DNA from 4 places in the Pseudoduganella albidiflava genome. Region 1 is predicted to be linked to each of the others. Evidence: predicted binding sites of a transcription regulator. Region 1 holds the regulator's gene; each other region holds the start of a gene.
The links. Region 1 encodes sigma-54, which starts transcription at its own class of promoters, with help from an activator protein. Its sites were predicted from a motif close to TGGCANGNAANCTGCTTT; they were not measured.

Region 1 (4,328 bases):
GCATGGAAAGCGGCGGCGCCACCGCCACCGGCATCGGCATGCAGGCCAACAATGCCACGCGCCAGGTGCAACTGGGCCGCGGCACCATCGTGTATCCGCCGCGGGCGCGACAATAACCAGATGAACATCGAAATGAACATCGAGATGAACATCGAGACGAACAGCGTACAGGAATCGAAGATGAAGAAACTCATGATGGCGGCCCTCGTGCTGCTGGGCGCGGCGGGCTATGCCGCCGCCGAGAAGGCCGATTCGTACAAGCCTACCGAGATCAATTACGGCCGCCTCGACGCGGACGACGTCAAGCAGGTGTACACCTTCACCGGCGACGTGACGCTGACGCGCGGCACGCTGCGGATGAAGGCCGACAAGGCCGTGGTCACCTATTCGCCGGAGGGCTACCAGCTGGCCACGCTGACCGGCGGCGGCAAGAAGGTCGCGTTCCGCCAGAAGCGCGACGGCGAGGGCGACCAGTGGATGGAAGGCGAGGCCGACCGCATCGAATACGATGAAAAGGCCGAGCTGGTGAAGATGTATTCGAAGGCCAAGATCCGCCGCCTGGAAGGCAACAAGCCGAGCGACGAGGTGGAAGGCGAATTCATTTCGTACGACAGCCGCCGCGAGTTCTTCAGCGTGCGCAATACCAGCACCGGGGCCGACAAGCCGGGTGCCGGCCGCGGCACGATGGTGATCCAGCCCAAGCGTACCGCGCCGCCAAGCCCGGCGCCTTCCGCCACCCAATCGCCGGCCGCGCCGGCAGCGGGGAATTAAATGGCGCAGGCGCAGGAAAATTGCAGCAGCACGCTGATCGTGCGCGGCCTGCAAAAGAGCTATGGCAAGCGCCAGGTGGTGCATGACGTGTCGTTGCAGGTGGCATGCGGCGAAGTGGTCGGCCTGCTGGGGCCGAACGGTGCCGGCAAGACCACGTCGTTCTACATGATCGTGGGCCTGGTGGCGTCCGATGCCGGCACCATCGACCTCGATGGCACCGACATTTCCACCCTGCCGATCCACAAGCGTGCCACCCTCGGCCTGTCGTACCTGCCGCAGGAAGCGTCGGTGTTCCGCAAGCTGACCGTGGAAGAAAACATCCGTGCCGTGCTGGAGATCCAGAAGGTAAACGGCAAGGCGCTCACCAGGGCGGAGATCGACGAGCGGCTGAACGCGCTGCTGGCCGACCTGCAGATCGAGAAGCTGCGCGAGAACACGGCGCTGTCGCTGTCCGGCGGTGAACGGCGCCGGGTGGAGATCGCCCGCGCGCTGGCGACCAATCCCCGCTTCGTGCTGCTGGACGAGCCGTTTGCCGGCGTCGACCCGATCGCCGTCATCGAGATCCAGCGCATCGTGCGCTTCCTGAAGGAGCGCAGCATCGGCGTGTTGATCACGGATCATAACGTGCGGGAAACGCTGGGCATCTGCGACCGGGCGTATATCATCAACCAGGGCAGTGTGCTGGCTTCCGGCCGGCCCGACGACATCATCGCCGACGAGTCCGTACGTCGTGTCTATCTGGGTGAACATTTCCGCATGTGAGCGGCCTTGACCAGACCTCAACCAGCTCCTAATCAGCCATGAAACAGTCTTTGCAACTGCGTACTTCCCAGCACCTCGCGCTGACGCCGCAATTGCAGCAGTCGATCCGGCTGCTGCAATTGTCCACGCTGGAGCTGCACCAGGAACTGGAACAGCTGCTGACCGATAACCCGCTGCTGGAGCGGCTCGACGATCCGCTCGACCGCTCGGTGCGCCTGCTGGCCGATGGCGCGATCAACACGACGCAGGGGACCGGCGAGGCGCCACCGGAAGGCGGGCCGCCGCAGGATACGCCCGCCGCGCCGGAACCCGAGCCGTTCGATGGCGGCGAAGGCGAAGGCCTCGATACCGGCGCCGGCGATACCGACTGGAGCAGTGCCGGCAGCAGCAAGGGCCCGGACGACGACGATTCCCGTCCCCAGCTGGAAGCCAGCCACCGCAGCCTGCGCGAGCACCTGATGGAGCAGATGCGCGTGACCGTGCTGGAGGCGCGCGACCGGGGCCTGGTGGAACTGATCATCGATGCGCTCGACGATAACGGCTACCTCGAGGAAAGCCTGGAAGAGATCCACGAGCGCATGCCGGAAGAGCTGGAAATCGAGATCGGCGAATTGCGCACCGCGCTCAACCTGCTGCAGAGCTTCGATCCGCCGGGCATCGGCGCGCGCAACGCGTCCGAGTGCCTGGCGCTGCAGATCCGGCGCATGCCCGGCGTGCCGCTGGTCACGCGGCGCATGGCGCTGTGCATCGTTGAAAAACACTTGCAGTGGTTTGCCCAGCGCGACTTCAACAAGCTCAAGAAGGCGCTCGACTGCGACGACGAAGACCTGCGCGAAGCACAGGCCGTGATCCGCCAATGCAATCCGCATCCGGGCGCCGCCTTCGCGGCCGACGTGTCAGACTACGTGGTACCGGATGTGGTGGTAAAGCGGGGGCGCAACGGCTGGATCGTCACGTTGAACAACGACGTGATGCCCCGCCTGCGTGTCAATGCGCTGTACGCCAGCCTGCTCAAGCAGGGCAAGGGCGAAACGCAGATGAATGCACAGCTGCAAGAAGCAAAGTGGCTGATCAAGAATATGCGCCAGCGCTTCGACACGATCCTCCGCGTGGCGCAGGCCATCGTCGAACGGCAGAAGAACTTTTTCTCGCATGGCGCGGTGGCAATGAGGCCCCTTGTGTTGCGTGAAATAGCTGATACACTGGGCCTACACGAGAGTACTATCTCTCGGGTAACAACTCAAAAATATATGCTGACGCCGCATGGCATGTTTGAGTTGAAGTACTTTTTTGGCAGCCACGTTGCAACCGAAGCTGGCGGGGAAGCATCCTCGACTGCGATACGGGCGCTGATCGTGCAATTCACAGGAGCCGAAGACCCGAAGAACCCTTTATCCGACAGTAAGATTGCGGACATGCTGGGTGAACAAGGCATGGTGATTGCGCGACGCACTGTTGCCAAATATCGCGAAGCATTGAAAATTCCCCCGGTCAGCCTCCGCAAATCGCTATAGCAGCTCGTTGCAAGCGCATTTGCAAACCCCTTTGCAAGCCCTTGCGGCAAATCCTGGTAGTGCTTGGGTTCCTCTGCGCCGCCTTGCCTGTTTTGGCGGATAACGCACGAACCTGTTATATCTTCTTTAGGAGTGTGTGTATGAATCTGACCATCAGTGGACACCATATCGACGTTACCCCTGCCATTCGCGAGTATGTGCAGAACAAGCTGGAACGCGTTAGACGCCATTTCGATCAGCTGATCGATGTAAGTGTGATCCTGAGTGTAGATAATCTCACCGAGAAAGAGAAAAGACAGAAAGCCGAAATCAATCTGCGCATGTCGGGCAAGACCGTATTCGTTGAAAGTGTCGCCCAGGATCTGTATGCGGCCATCGATACTCTGATCGACAAGCTGGACCGCCAGGTCATGAAGCACAAGGATAAAGTGCAGAACCACAACCACGAAACCATCAAGCACCTGAGCGAGGCCGAGATCCCCGCATCGCCCGCATAACGACGGGCGCAGGTCGCGGTGGCAGAACTGCTCCGGTTCTGCCACCGCTGCAACCGCTACAACAGAAGGGCGCGCGATGCGCCCTTTGTTACGTCCGGGTCCAAGGTTTACGTCACACACGCCGCATCCATGGCTAGAATGAGGCCAATAACGACAACGATGCGAGACACCATGACCGACCACGTCCATACCAAGGTGCGTAACGGCACCGGCTTCATCACGCTCGACCGGCCCAGGACATTGAACTCGCTGTCACTCGACATGATCCGGGCGATCACCGGCGCGTTGCTGGCCTGGCGCGACGACGATGACATCGCGGCCGTAGTCATCCGCAGCAGCACCGACAAGGCGCTGTGCGCCGGCGGCGACATCCGCTTCTTCCATGCCGCCGGCGGTGCCACTCCGCAGGGCGGCAGCGCCCAGGTCGAGGATTTCTTCACCGAGGAATACGCGCTGAACTACCTGGTGCACTGCTTCCCGAAGCCGTACGTGGCCATGATGGATGGCGTGGTGATGGGCGGCGGCATGGGCATCGCCCAGGGCGGCCCGCAATGCGGCGTGCGCGTGGTAACCGACCGCACACGGCTGGCAATGCCCGAGGTGAACATCGGGCTGTTCCCGGACGTGGGCGGCAGTTATTTCCTGTCGCGCGCGCCCGGCAAGCTGGGCCTTTATCTCGCGCTGACGGCGCTGGCGATCGGCGCCGCCGATGCGCTGTACTGCGGGCTGGCCGACCATTATGTTCCCGCCGCCGAGCTGCCGTTGCTGGCCGACCTGGTCGGCT
Region 2 (4,328 bases), 960 kb from region 1:
TAGATCGAAAAGGCGCCGGGCGGCGCCACCAGGCGCTGGCACAAGTTGCCGTAGGCATCGGCGAATTCCACCGCCGGCACGCCGGGGGCCAGGTTATAGCTTTGATGCGCCACCCACTGGTTTGCGTCGCTGCGGGGGCGCAGGATCAGGATGAACGGCGTCGGCTCGGCAACGATAAAACTCAGGTTGCAACGGGTGCGCAACAACATGGCAGGCTCGCTTTCACTTGTCGGCATAAGCGCACCAATAAGGCGCGATAGTTGCAAATATTACCATTTTGGTGCAGTGCGTCATATCCTGGTGCAGAAGTGTGACATCCTGCGTACAGGACGACACCTCAAGCGTGGTCTTCGGCCGGCACCAAAAAGTCGCTGCCGATGCCGTTGCCGATTTCCTCGATCGATGCCAGGAACGCCGTGAGGAAATCATGCAGGCCTTCTTCCAGGATGTCGTCGATCACGGCCAGCCGCACCTTGGCGTGCAGCTTGCCGGCCAGGCGCTCGGTTTCCTGCGACACCTCGTTGCTGATTTCCTGCAGGTTCGCCACCACGGCGGCCATGCAGGCCACCAGCGAGCGCGGCATCTTTTCTTCCAGGATCAGCAGCGCGGCCACGCGCGACGGCGTGATGGCATCGCGATAGACCTTGCGGTACGTCTCGAACGCGGACACGGAGCGCAGCAGCGCCGCCAGGTAATAGAACTCGCCCTGCGGCCCCGCCTTGATCGCATCGGAATCGAGGAAGCGGAACTTCACGTCGAGGATGCGCGCCGTGTTGTCGGCCCGCTCCAGGAAGGTGCCGAGGCGGATGAAGTTGAACGCCCCATCCTGGAACATGGTGCCCAGCGTGACGCCGCGCGACAGGTGCGAGCGGTGCTTCACCCACTCCAGGAACTGGCCAGGGTGCGTTTCGAACATGCGGCTCTTCAGATGCTGCTGCAGCTCGATCCAGGTGGTGTTCTCGGTTTCCCACACTTCGGTGGTGAGGGTGCCGCGCACGGCCCGGGCATTCTCGCGCGCCGCCGTCAGGCAGCTGGCGATCGAGGAAGGATTGTCCGGATCGCGCACCATGAAGTCGATGACCTCCTTCTGGGTCAGGGCGGAGTACTTGGCATCGAACTGCTGCTCCAGTTCCGACACACCCAGCATGGTGCGCCAGCCCTGCTGGGCGGCCAGCGCCGTTTGCGGCATGAGCGAATACTGCACGCGCACGTCGAGCATGCGGGCCGTGTTTTCCGCCCGTTCGGTGTAGCGGGCCATCCAGAACAAATGATCTGCGGTGCGGCTCAACATGTCAGTTCTCCAGTATCCAGGTGTCCTTGGTGCCGCCGCCCTGCGACGAATTCACCACCAGCGAGCCTTCGCGCAGCGCCACGCGGGTCAGCCCGCCCGGCACCATCGTCACCGTCTTGCCCGACAGGACGAACGGGCGCAAATCGATATGCCGCGGCGCCACGCCCGACTCCACATAGGTCGGGCAGGCCGACAGCGCCAGCGTGGGCTGGGCGATGTAGCCCGCCGGATTGGCCACCAGCCGCTCGCGGAACGCCTCGATCTCGGCGCTCGTCGCGGCCGGGCCGACCAGCATGCCGTAGCCGCCGGCGCCATGCACTTCCTTGACCACCAGCTCCGGCAGGTTCGCCAGCGTGTACGCCAGGTCGTCCTTCTTCCGGCATTGATAGGTGGGCACGTTGTTGAGGATCGGTTTTTCGCCGAGATAAAACTCGATCATGTCCGGCACGAACGGGTAGATCGACTTGTCGTCGGCCACGCCGGTGCCGATGGCGTTGGCCAGGCCCACCCGGCCGGCGCGCACCGCGTCCATCAGGCCGGGCACGCCCAGCGTGGACTCGGGGCGGAATGCACGGGGATCGAGGTAGTCGTCGTCGATGCGGCGATAGATCACGTCGACCTTGCGCGCGCCGCGCGTGGTGCGCATATAGACGGTTTCGTTTTTGACGTAGAGGTCCTGCCCCTGCACCAGCGAGACGCCCATCTGCTGGGCCAGGAACGCATGCTCGAAGTAGGCCGAGTTGTGCATGCCGGGCGTGAGCACCACCACGGTCGGATCGGCGCTGTCGTACGGCGCCACGGTGCGCAGGTTGTCGAGCAGCAGGTCGGGATAGTGATCGACCGGCGCCACCCGGTTGCTGGCGAACAGCGCGGGGAACAGCCGCATCATCATCTTGCGGTTTTCCAGCATGTACGAGACGCCGGACGGTACCCGCAGGTTGTCTTCCAGGACGTAGAACTCGCCCTCTCCGGCCCGCACGATATCGACGCCGGCGATGTGCGCGTAGATGCTGGCGGGGACGTCGATGCCCTGCATGGCCGGGCGGTACTGGGCGTTGTTCAGGACCTGCTCGCGGGGGATGACGCCCGCCTTGAGGATTTCCTGGTCGTGGTAGACATCGTGCAGGAAGCGGTTCAGCGCCGTCACCCGCTGCACCAGGCCGGCCTGCAGCGTGGCCCACTCGGCGGCGTGGATCACGCGCGGGATGATATCGAACGGGATCAGCCGCTCCTTGCCGGCCGTGTCGCCATACACGGCGAACGTGATGCCCACGCGCTGGAAGATGAGCTCCGCTTCGGTGCGCTTCTGGTCGATCAGGCCGGGTGGCTGCTCCGCCAGCCACTGCGCGAACGCCTGGTAGTGGGGGCGCACGCTGGCCTCGGTGGAATACATTTCGTCGTAAAAGTTCGGCATCGAATTCCTCCTCGTAGCCAAAGTGCTATCAAGAAACGTGCCAGGGTCAGAAGCTCGATGCAGCCACGGCAGCCAGCGTCTCAGGGGTCTGTCCCCGGTAAGTGATCGCATCAGTTCTCGCCATTAGCTTCGTTAGGGGACTGACCCCGGTTTTTGCCAGCATTCCCGGAACACTCTAAAAAGCCGGGGACAGTCTCCTTGCACCCAAGTGCGAAATCCGGGGTCAGACCCGGCGGGTCTGACCCCAGCACTCTGCCGTTGGGGTGAAAACACGAGTAGCCGTTGGTTTCAGCACCATCCGACAGTTGCATTTATAGCAGGTACGAATCATGCTTCATCACCCCCACATCGCGCCCATTTCGAAAGGCAGTCCCGCATGGCTATCCGTATCGCGCTGCACCACAAGACCAGTTACCGCTATGACCGCCCGGTCGGCCTCTCCCCCCATGAAGTGCGCCTGCGCCCGGCGCCCCATGCGCGCACGCCGATCCTCTCGTACTCGCTGACGGTGCAACCGCAGGAACACTTCATCAACTGGCAGCAGGACCCGTACGGCAACTACATCGGCCGCTTTGTCTTCCCCGAAAAATCGGACACGCTCGACTTCACGGTCGACCTGGTGGCCGACATGACCGTCATCAACCCGTTCGACTTCTTCGTCGAGAAGTACGCGGAAACCTTCCCGTTCGCCTACCCGCCGCAACTCACGGCCGAACTGAGCGCCTACCTGCAGACGGAACCATCCAGCCCGCTGGTAATGGAATGGGTGACGGCGGCGCGCCGCGACCTGCTGGGCAAGCCGATGGGCACCAACGACTTCCTGGTGGCCGTCAACCAGCGCCTGCAGCGCGACATCGCCTACCTGCTGCGCATGGAACCCGGCGTGCAGGCGCCCGATGAAACGCTGCAGAAGCGCTCCGGCTCGTGCCGCGACACCGGCTGGCTGCTGGTGCAGATCCTGCGGGAGATGGGCCTGGCGGCGCGTTTCGTGTCCGGCTACCTGATCCAGCTGCGCGCCGACCAGGAAGCGCTCGATGGCCCCAGCGGCACCGACGTCGACTTTACGGACCTGCACGCGTGGACCGAGGTGTACATCCCCGGCGCCGGCTGGATCGGGCTCGATCCCACCTCCGGCATGCTGGCCAGCGAAGGCCACATCCCACTGGCCTGTACGGCGCTGCCGTCGTCCGCGGCACCGGTCTCCGGTTATACGGACAAGGCCGAAGTCACCTTCTTCCACGAGATGACGATCACGCGCATCCACGAAGACCCGCGCGTGACGAAACCGTACACCGAGGCGGACTGGCAGAAGATCGACCGCCTCGGCCAGCAGGTCGATGCCGATTTGAAGCGGCAGGACGTGCGCCTGACCCAGGGCGGCGAACCCACCTTCGTGTCGATCGACGACATGGACGGCCCGGAATGGAACACCCTGGCCCACGGCGACAAGAAGCGCGAGTTGGCGGGCAACCTGATGCACCGGCTGAAAAACCACTTTGCACCGGGCGGCATGCTGCACTACGGCCAGGGCAAGTGGTATCCGGGCGAACCGCTGCCGCGCTGGGCCCTCAACATCTACTGGCGCATCGACGGCCAGCCGATGTGGCTCGACGCCACGCTGTT
Region 3 (4,328 bases), 1.3 Mb from region 1:
GAACACGGGGATGGAGCCGAACACCAGCAGCGCGGTGTGCGCCTTGCGCGGGCCGTAGCGGTCGCACATCGGACCGATGATCATGCGCACCAGGATCGTGATCGCCACCGCGGCGATGTTGATATTGGCGATCTGCCCGGCCGTGAGGCCGAATTCGCCCTTGATGACGGGCATCAGCGGGGCGCAGGCGAACCAGGCGAAGAAGCAGGCGAAGAACGCCATCCACGCCAGGTGGAACGCACGCATCTGTGGCGTGGCGAACGAGAAGAGCTTGATGCTGTCAGCTTTGCGGGTCACGTTGCTGGTCATTTTTTCATCCCTGTTATCGGAAGCTACAAGCAAAAAAAAGCGCCCGAGCAGTTCTCGCGGAAACGTGTTTCGTGAAACATGTTTCGTGAGTCTGCCCGGACGCCGTTGTCCTGATGCCGCCCCGCCATTGGGACGGCTATGCAATGTTCAGGAGATCGCCTTTGACCTCTTGCCCTGTACTTTGCAAGAGGCGTGCCAGCTTTTTTTCAGGGGCTTCCAGGGGGGCGCAGGGGCTGCGCGAATGGTTCTGGGGCGGGGAGGATGGGAAAAGGCGGGGCGGCATGCAAGCTGGCGGTGCAGTGCCGCCCGCTTATGGTGCAGCGCAATGTCAATTTCGCATGTGGACCGGGAAGGAGGCCGCATAGGCCTCCGGGTCGGTGCCATCCCAGACGTGGCCGTCGACCAGCGTCGAGCTGCGCAGCACCTCCGCCGGTACGGCCACGCCGGCCATTTCAGCCGCCTCGCGGTACAGGCGCAACTGGGTAACCGACTGCGCCACCGCCAGGTAATCGGGGTCGTCCTTCAGCAAGCCCCAGCGGCGGAACTGGGTCATGAACCACATGCCATCCGACAGCCACGGATAGTTCGCCTGGCCGCCCTGGTGGAAGCACATCGGGTGTTCATCCCGCCACGCATGCCCGGCGCCATCGTCGTAGCGGCCCAGCATGCGGGGCAGGATCGCCGCCTTGCCGGTATTTATATAAGGCACGGCGGCGATGATCTCGGCGGTGGCACGGCGGTTTTCATCGCTGGCATCGATCCACCTGCCCGCCTCCAGGACGGCCGCGACCAGCGCGCGGCACGTGTTCGGGTGGGCGCGCACGAATTCCAGCGACGCACCGAGCACCTTTTCCGGATGATCCGGCCAGATCTGCTGGCTGGTCGTGGCGGTGACGCCGACGCCGTCGAGCACCGCCTGGTGGCCCCACGGATCGCCTGCGCAGAAGCCGTCCATGTGGCCCTCGACGAGGTTGTAGACCATCTGCGACGGCGGCACGGTGATCGCCCGCACGTCCTTCATCGGGTGGATGCCGTGTGCGGCCAGCCAGTAATACAGCCACATCGCATGGGTACCGGTCGGGAAGGTCTGGGCGAACACGTACTGGCGGCTGTTTTCGTCCACGTTACGCGCCATCAGGGCGGCCAGCGAGGCACCATCCGTGGCGCCCTGCTCCGCCAGGCGGCGCGACAGCGTGATGGCCTGGCCGTTGCGGTTCAGGTTCATCAGCACGGCCATGTCGCGCGGCTGGGCGCCGATGCCCAGCTGGGTGCCGTAGACCAGGCCATACAGCGCGTGGGCCGCATCGAGTTCGCCGGTCATCAGCTTGTCGCGCACGCCGGCCCACGAGGTTTCGCGCGACAGCGCGATGCGGATGCCGTGCTTTTCGTCGAAGCCCAGCATGGCCGCCATGACGACCGGCGCGCAGTCGGTCAGCGGGTTGAATCCTATGTTGACGGTTTTCTTTTCGATTTGCATGACTGCTCCAGCGGGGCGGCACTGCGTGCTCAACCCAGCAAGTCCTCCACGTCCAGTATCCGCTGGGCGATCTCGGCCAGCTTCAGTTTCTTGTTCATCGCCATCGTCCGCAGGCGCTGGTAGGCCTGGTCCTCCGTCATGCCGTGGCGGCTCATCAGCAGCCCCTTGGCGCGGTCGACCACCTTGCGCTCGGCCAGTTTGAGCTTGGTGTCCTGCAGTTCATCCAGCAGCTTCTGCTCCTTGCGGAAGCGCGCCAGCGCCACCGAGAGCACCGGCTTGATGCGTTCCGGCTTCAGGCCGGCCACGATGTAGGCCGATACGCCCGCCTCCATCGCGGCATCCATCGACGACTGCTTGTCGTCCTCGGTGAACATGACGATCGGGCGGCGTTCGTCGCGGGTCGCCACGACGATGTGCTCCAGCACGTCGCGCGCATCCGATTCGGCATCGACGATGATCATGTCCGGCTGCAGCCGGGCGATTTCTTCCGGCAGGTGGAAGTCGGCCGGCAGCGACGCCACGAGGTCGTAGCACGCTTCCATCAGGCCGGCATGCAGCGCGGCGGCGCGCAGCGAGGCGTCGCTTTCGTGGGGAGGGTGAACTAAAACGATGCGGAGATGGCGGCTCATGCCCTATTGCAAAGCAAGAATTGTGCCTGCGCGTCGAACAAACTCGTTACGGTCGAGCTCGTGTCATGGTGGTATAGCAGAGCTCGTGTCAGGGGGGCAGGCACCCTGACACGAGCTCTGCTGTTTGGATACGAATCGCGGCATGATGGTTATAACCCTGGCATTCGGCGCCGGTGACTTATAGCGAGCTCGGCAATGTCAGGGTGCCTGACCCCCTGACATTTGCAAAGACGGTCAAGCGGCTGAGCCTGTGTCATGGGGTCAGGCACCCTGACACGGGCTCAGCTATTGGAGCGCATGCCCCAGCGTTGTACCGTCGTGCGCTCCAGGGCGGCGAACAGCAGGTGTTCGACGGCGAGGCCGATCAGGATCACGGCGGCGAGGCCGGCAAATACCTTGTCGGTGTACAGCTCGTTGCGGTTCTGGAAGATGTACCAGCCCAGGCCGCCCTTGCCGGACGAGGCGCCGAACACCAGCTCGGCGGCGATCAGCGTGCGCCATGCGAAAGCCCAGCCGATCTTCAGCCCGGAGACGATCGCCGGCAGCGCGGCGGGTACCAGGATCTGGATTACGAACGGCAGCCCGGCCAGCCCGTAGTTGCGGCCCGCCATCCGCAGCGTGGGCGGCACCGACTGGAAGCCGGCGTAGGTTCCCAGCGCCAGCGGCCACAGCACCGCATGCACGATGACGAAGACCAGGCTGGCGTTGCCAAGGCCCAGCCACAGCATGGCCAGCGGCAGCAGCGCGATGGCCGGCAGCGGGTTGAACATGGCGACCAGCGTTTCCAGCAGGTCGCGGCCCAGCCGCGTGGACACCGCCAGCGCGGTCAGCACGAAGGCCAGCGCGATGCCGGCGACATACCCCTGCACCAGCACGGCCAGCGACACCTCCACCTTCTCGATCAATTCGCCGCTGGCGATACCGTCGACGAACGCGCGCGCCGTCTGCAGGAAGGTGGGCAGCAGCAGGTCGTTGTCCTGCCAGCGCGCGGCCAGTTCCCACAGCAGCGCCAGCACGGAAAGCACCACGGCCTTGCGCAGCCAGCCCTGCTGCCACAGGCGCTGCGCGGCCGGCAGGGGGCGCTGCAGCGACGCCGGCGCGGCGGGCGCCAGGTCATACTGGAATTCCTGGCGGATGGGCGGTTCGAGCGTGCTCACAGGGCGATCCTTTCCGCTGCCTCCGCCGGCTCGGCCCGGGGTGCCGCGCCGAACAGCAGGTGATGGATGCGCTGCGCGGCGTGCTGGAAGTCGGCGCTTCCGCCACTGTGCAGCCCGAACTGGTGGCTGTTCAATTCGGCGCGCACGCGGCCCGGATGCGGCGACAGCAGCAGGATGCGGTTGCCGACCACGAGGGCCTCCTCGATCGAGTGCGTCACGAAGAGCAGCGTGAACGGCGATTCCTCCCACAGCTTCGTCAGCTCTTCCTGCATGGCGCGTCGCGTGAGGGCGTCGAGCGCGGCGAACGGTTCATCCATCAGCAGCACGGCAGGCTGCATGGCCAGCGCGCGGGCAATCGCCACACGCTGCTTCATGCCGCCGGACAGCGTGTGCGGATAGGCGTTCTCGAAACGCTCCAGACCCACCCGGGCGATCCAGTGCCGCGCCCGTTCCCTGGCTTCGGCACGGCCGCAGCTTTTCGATGCCAGCAGCGGGAACGTGACGTTTTCCAGCACCGTCTTCCACGGCGGCAGCTGGTCGAACTCCTGGAACACGCAGATGCGGTCTGGCCCCGGCTTCGTGATCGGCTTGCCGCCCAGCGTGATCGAACCCGCCGCCGGCGTGATGAAACCGCCGACCGCCTTCAGCAGCGACGACTTGCCGCAGCCGGATGGCCCCAGCAGCACGAAGCGGTCGCCGCCGAACACGTCGAAGTCGACATCCTGCGTGGCGCGCACGGCATGGCCGCCGCTGCGG
Region 4 (4,328 bases), 1.4 Mb from region 1:
CCAGGCCCACATGGTCGATGTCGGCGCCAAGGCCGAAACCCACCGCATCGCCATCGCCACCGGCACGATCCGGATGAAGCCGGAAACGCTGGCCATCATTCTATCGGGAACTGCCAAGAAAGGTGATGTGCTGGGCATTGCCCGCATCGCCGCCATCATGGGCGCCAAGCGCACCAGCGACCTGGTGCCCCTGTGCCACCCCTTGGCGCTGACCCGCGTGACCGTGGATTTCGAGACCGACGAAGCCGCTTCCTCGGTGCATTGCCGCGCGCAGGTGGAAACGTACGGGAAAACGGGCGTCGAGATGGAAGCGCTGACCGCCGTGCAGGTCGGGCTGCTGACGATTTATGACATGTGCAAGGCCGCCGACCGGGGCATGGTGATGGGCGAGATCCGCGTGCGGGAGAAGCATGGCGGGAAATCCGGGGACTGGTCGGCGACCAGTTGACCTTGGCGATGACGACTTGACATTCCAAAATGTAAGTTTTGTCCTACATCAACAACCATATCCGTTAGCCAAAGTTCTATAATCATCGGTCACTTTCCGTCTGGAACAACCGATGACTGGCACCGCAGCGCCTGAAGCAACGCCTCAGCAATTCACTTTCGAGCAGATGAACCTGCAGGTCGGCATGCGGCTGCAGGTCATTACCCATCGGGCGCTGCGCCCGGCGCAGAATTTCTCCAGCGTGATCGGATGGGTCAAGGATGAGTACCTGATCATCAAGATTCCATTTGAACAGGGCGCGCCGATCGCGCTGGGCGAAGGCGACAAGCTGACGCTGCGCGTGTTTTCCGGCGTGAACGTGTGTTCGTTCAATGCCATCGTCGAGCGCATCTTCGGCCGGCCGCTGCTGTATGCGCACGTGACGTTTCCCAAGCAGATCCAGGGGACCAGCCTGCGCATGGCGATGCGGGTCAAGGTCGACATCCCGGCACAGGTCAGAACGGCGGCAGGATTCGAGCAGGTCGGATTCCTGGTGAACCTCAGTGTTTCCGGCGCGCTGATGCATACGAAAAAGCCGATTCCCGAGGAAGTCGAACCCGTGGCCGTGCAGTTCACCCTGCTGACGGAGCCTGACAAGCGGCAGGTGATCATCACCGCCAAGGCATCGATCCGCAATGTGAACGCTGCGGAGCCTTGGCCCGACGGCAGGCCCCGCTATGCCTATGGCATGCAGTTCATCGACCTCGATCCCGCGCACTACATGATGCTGCAGAACCTGACGTACCAGGCACTGATCACGGATCGGCAAAAGATCGTGTGAACGGCGCGTAGTAAAGCAAAAAGCCCGGCGATGCCGGGCTTTTTGCTTGATGCGACTAGTTCAGTGATTAGTTCTTCACGAAACCTTTGTCGAAGCAGGCACCCGAGTATGCCCAGTTCAGACGGGCAGTTGCGGTACCAGTATTGCCACCAACGACAGCGGGCGTCAGTACGCAAGTATCGGTGGTCAGGATGCCCTTGGTAGCGTTCGGCGTAGCAGTAATAACGCCGTTGACACCAACCGCCAGGCTATTGAATACGCCAGTATTGGATGCGGCCGGGGTCACCGGCAGGCCACCGGTCACGGCGCCGCCGTTCGTGGCTGCGCTCATATCGGCCAGGGCCGTACCGTTCTGGAACGCTTCCTCAACGGCCAGCTTGTACGGGCTCATCTGGCTAATCACGTCGGTGTACGCGGCGCGCTTCACGTAGTTCTGGTAAGCCGGAATTGCCACGGCTGCCAGGATGCCGATGATCGCCACGACGATCATCAGTTCGATCAGGGTGAAACCGGCTTGGGCTTTCTGGTTCATGGATTTCATGGTGTTGCTCCTTCAGGTAGAAACGAAACGGGTTGAGATGATTGATGTAGAGCAATCCCCGTGCCAGCCCGGTTTGTGCTGTTTCCAAGCCGAAAAAGCCATTTATGGCAGTTCCAACCGGAAATAGTGACAAATTTCGTCACTTCAAGGTTCGTAGATTGTCAGGTGCAAGGAGTGTCATCTGACGAATTTTGTCAGCCCAGCCGGAAGGCCATCCGTGTGCCGGAGAGATCCAGCACGTCGCCGTCGGCCAGTGCGTGGGGCAGCTTGCCGAGCGGTGCGCCGTTCAGCAGCGGCACGCGATCGCCATCGGCATGGAGAGCGGCATAGCCGGCTTCGGTCCGGTTGATCGTCACCACCTGGATGCCGGCGCGGCCGAGACTGGTCTGTGGCTTGTCCAGCGCGAGCAGGCGGCCGGCGTTGCTGCCGTTCAGGACCTCGATGCGGGCTGGCGGGATGGCTGCCGGCATGGCGGGAATGCCGCTGATGGGCCGGATGCCGTCCGCCACGAAGTCGATGCGGTACTTGGCCAGCTTGATGGAGTCGCCATGCTGCAGGAAGTGCTTGCCGACGCGGTGGCCGTTGACGAATGTGCCATTCGTCGAATACAGGTCTTCCAGGAAGGAATCGTCGAGGATCGTGATGATGGCCGCGTGCTCGCCGCTCACGGTCTGGTGTTCGAGCACGATGTCGTTGTGGCGGTGGCGGCCGAGCGTCATGCGCTCCTTGGTGAGCTGCACGGTTTTTTCCAGCACGCCCTCGCGCGAGATCAGGATCTTCGCCAACGCATCGCCTCCCTGTGGACTGTTGTAGAAATTCGGGGTAAAGCAACCAGCTCAGCCGTACCGGTACAAAGCGGCGCACAAAAAATAACGGGGGCCGCAGCCCCCGTCATTATCGTGCAATGGCTGCTATTACAGCATTGCCTTCAGCAGCTTGGCCATCTCGGACGGGTTCTTCGTCACGGTGATGCCGCACTCTTCCATGATTGCCAGCTTGGCTTCGGCGGTGTCGGCACCGCCGGAGATCAGCGCGCCGGCGTGGCCCATGCGCTTGCCCGGAGGAGCGGTGACACCGGCGATGAAGCCGACGACCGGCTTCTTCATGTTGTCCTTGATCCAGCGTGCAGCGTTGGCTTCGTCAGGACCGCCGATTTCGCCGATCATGATGACCGCGTCGGTATCCGGATCGTCGTTGAACATGCGCATCACGTCGATGTGCTTCAGGCCGTTAATCGGGTCACCGCCGATGCCCACGGCCGACGACTGGCCCAGGCCCAGTGCGGTCAGCTGGCCCACGGCTTCGTACGTCAGCGTGCCCGAACGGGACACGACGCCGATACGGCCTTTCTTGTGGATGTGGCCCGGCATGATGCCGATCTTGATTTCGTCCGGGGTGATCAGGCCAGGGCAGTTAGGACCCAGCAGCAGGGTCTTCGAACCAGCTTTTGCCATGCGATCCTTGATTTCCATCATGTCGCGGACAGGAATGCCTTCGGTGATGCAAATCGCCAGTTCCAGCTCGGCTTCAACGGCTTCCCAGATCGCGGCGGCGGCGCCTGCCGGCGGCACGTAGATCACGGAAACGGTAGCACCGGTTTCCGATGCCGCTTCTTTCACGGAACCAAAGATTGGAATGCCTTCGAAATCTTCGCCGGCCTTCTTCGGGTTCACGCCTGCCACGAAGGCATTCTTGCCGTTCGCGTAGTCGCGGCACATGCGGGTGTGGAACTGGCCGGTCTTGCCGGTGATGCCCTGGGTGATGACTTTGGTGTCTTTGTTGATCAGAATAGACATGTTGGTTCCTTAATTAAGCTTGACCGGCAGCAGCGGCAACAACGCTCTTCGCTGCGTCTTCCATGGTGTCGGCGGCGATGATCGGCAGGCCGGAGTCGGCCAGCATCTTCTTGCCCAGGTCTTCGTTGGTGCCCTTCATGCGGACGACCAGCGGTACCTGCAGCTGCACGGCCTTCGATGCGGTGATCACGCCTTCGGCGATCACGTCGCAACGCATGATGCCGCCGAAGATGTTCACCAGGATCGCCTTCAGGCCCGGGTTCTTCAGCATGATCTTGAAGGCTTCGGTCACTTTCTCGGCCGTTGCGCCACCGCCCACGTCCAGGAAGTTGGCTGGCTCGCCGCCGAACAGCTTGATGGTGTCCATGGTGGCCATGGCCAGGCCGGCGCCGTTCACCAGGCAGCCGATATTGCCGTCCAGGGAGATGTAGGCGAGGTCGAACTTCGATGCTTCGACTTCAGCCGGATCTTCTTCGTCCAGGTCGCGGTAGGCGACGATTTCCGGGTGACGGAACAGGGCGTTGGAGTCGAAGTTGAACTTCGCGTCCAGGGCGATGACCTTGCCTTCGCCGGTCAGGATCAGCGGGTTGATTTCAGCCAGCGATGCATCGGTGTCCCAGTAGGCTTTGTACAGGCCTTGCAGGTTGGCGCGGGCATCGGCGATCGAGCCTTCCGGCACGCCGATCTTGCGGGCGACATCGTCGGCATCCGCATCGGTCAGGC

Region 2: the regulator sigma-54 is predicted to act here: its motif matches at 3,024-3,041, upstream of EYF70_RS22270 (transglutaminase family protein).
Region 3: the regulator sigma-54 is predicted to act here: its motif matches at 2,426-2,443, upstream of EYF70_RS00805 (ANTAR domain-containing response regulator).
Region 4: the regulator sigma-54 is predicted to act here: its motif matches at 1,858-1,875, upstream of EYF70_RS31885 (pilin).

The regions. Positions count from the first base shown of each region.
Region 1 is NZ_CP036401.1:6,321,516-6,325,843, reverse strand. It holds gene lptC (LPS export ABC transporter periplasmic protein LptC) at 1-116, shown strand, start outside; gene lptA (lipopolysaccharide transport periplasmic protein LptA) at 121-771, shown strand; gene lptB (LPS export ABC transporter ATP-binding protein) at 772-1,533, shown strand; gene EYF70_RS26305 (RNA polymerase factor sigma-54) at 1,572-3,047, shown strand; gene hpf (ribosome hibernation-promoting factor, HPF/YfiA family) at 3,188-3,544, shown strand; gene EYF70_RS26295 (enoyl-CoA hydratase/isomerase family protein) at 3,716-4,328, shown strand, end outside.
Region 2 is NZ_CP036401.1:5,356,650-5,360,977, forward strand. It holds gene EYF70_RS22255 (transglutaminase domain-containing protein) at 1-209, opposite strand, end outside; gene EYF70_RS22260 (alpha-E domain-containing protein) at 338-1,291, opposite strand; gene EYF70_RS22265 (circularly permuted type 2 ATP-grasp protein) at 1,293-2,705, opposite strand; gene EYF70_RS22270 (transglutaminase family protein) at 3,082-4,328, shown strand, end outside.
Region 3 is NZ_CP036401.1:191,204-195,531, reverse strand. It holds gene EYF70_RS00815 (MFS transporter) at 1-309, opposite strand, end outside; gene EYF70_RS00810 (CmpA/NrtA family ABC transporter substrate-binding protein) at 638-1,786, opposite strand; gene EYF70_RS00805 (ANTAR domain-containing response regulator) at 1,816-2,415, opposite strand; gene EYF70_RS00800 (ABC transporter permease) at 2,697-3,572, opposite strand; gene EYF70_RS00795 (ABC transporter ATP-binding protein) at 3,569-4,328, opposite strand, start outside.
Region 4 is NZ_CP036401.1:242,073-246,400, reverse strand. It holds gene moaC (cyclic pyranopterin monophosphate synthase MoaC) at 1-448, shown strand, start outside; gene EYF70_RS01030 (flagellar brake protein) at 561-1,268, shown strand; gene EYF70_RS31885 (pilin) at 1,336-1,809, opposite strand; gene EYF70_RS01020 (FHA domain-containing protein) at 2,004-2,594, opposite strand; gene sucD (succinate--CoA ligase subunit alpha) at 2,724-3,605, opposite strand; gene sucC (ADP-forming succinate--CoA ligase subunit beta) at 3,619-4,328, opposite strand, start outside.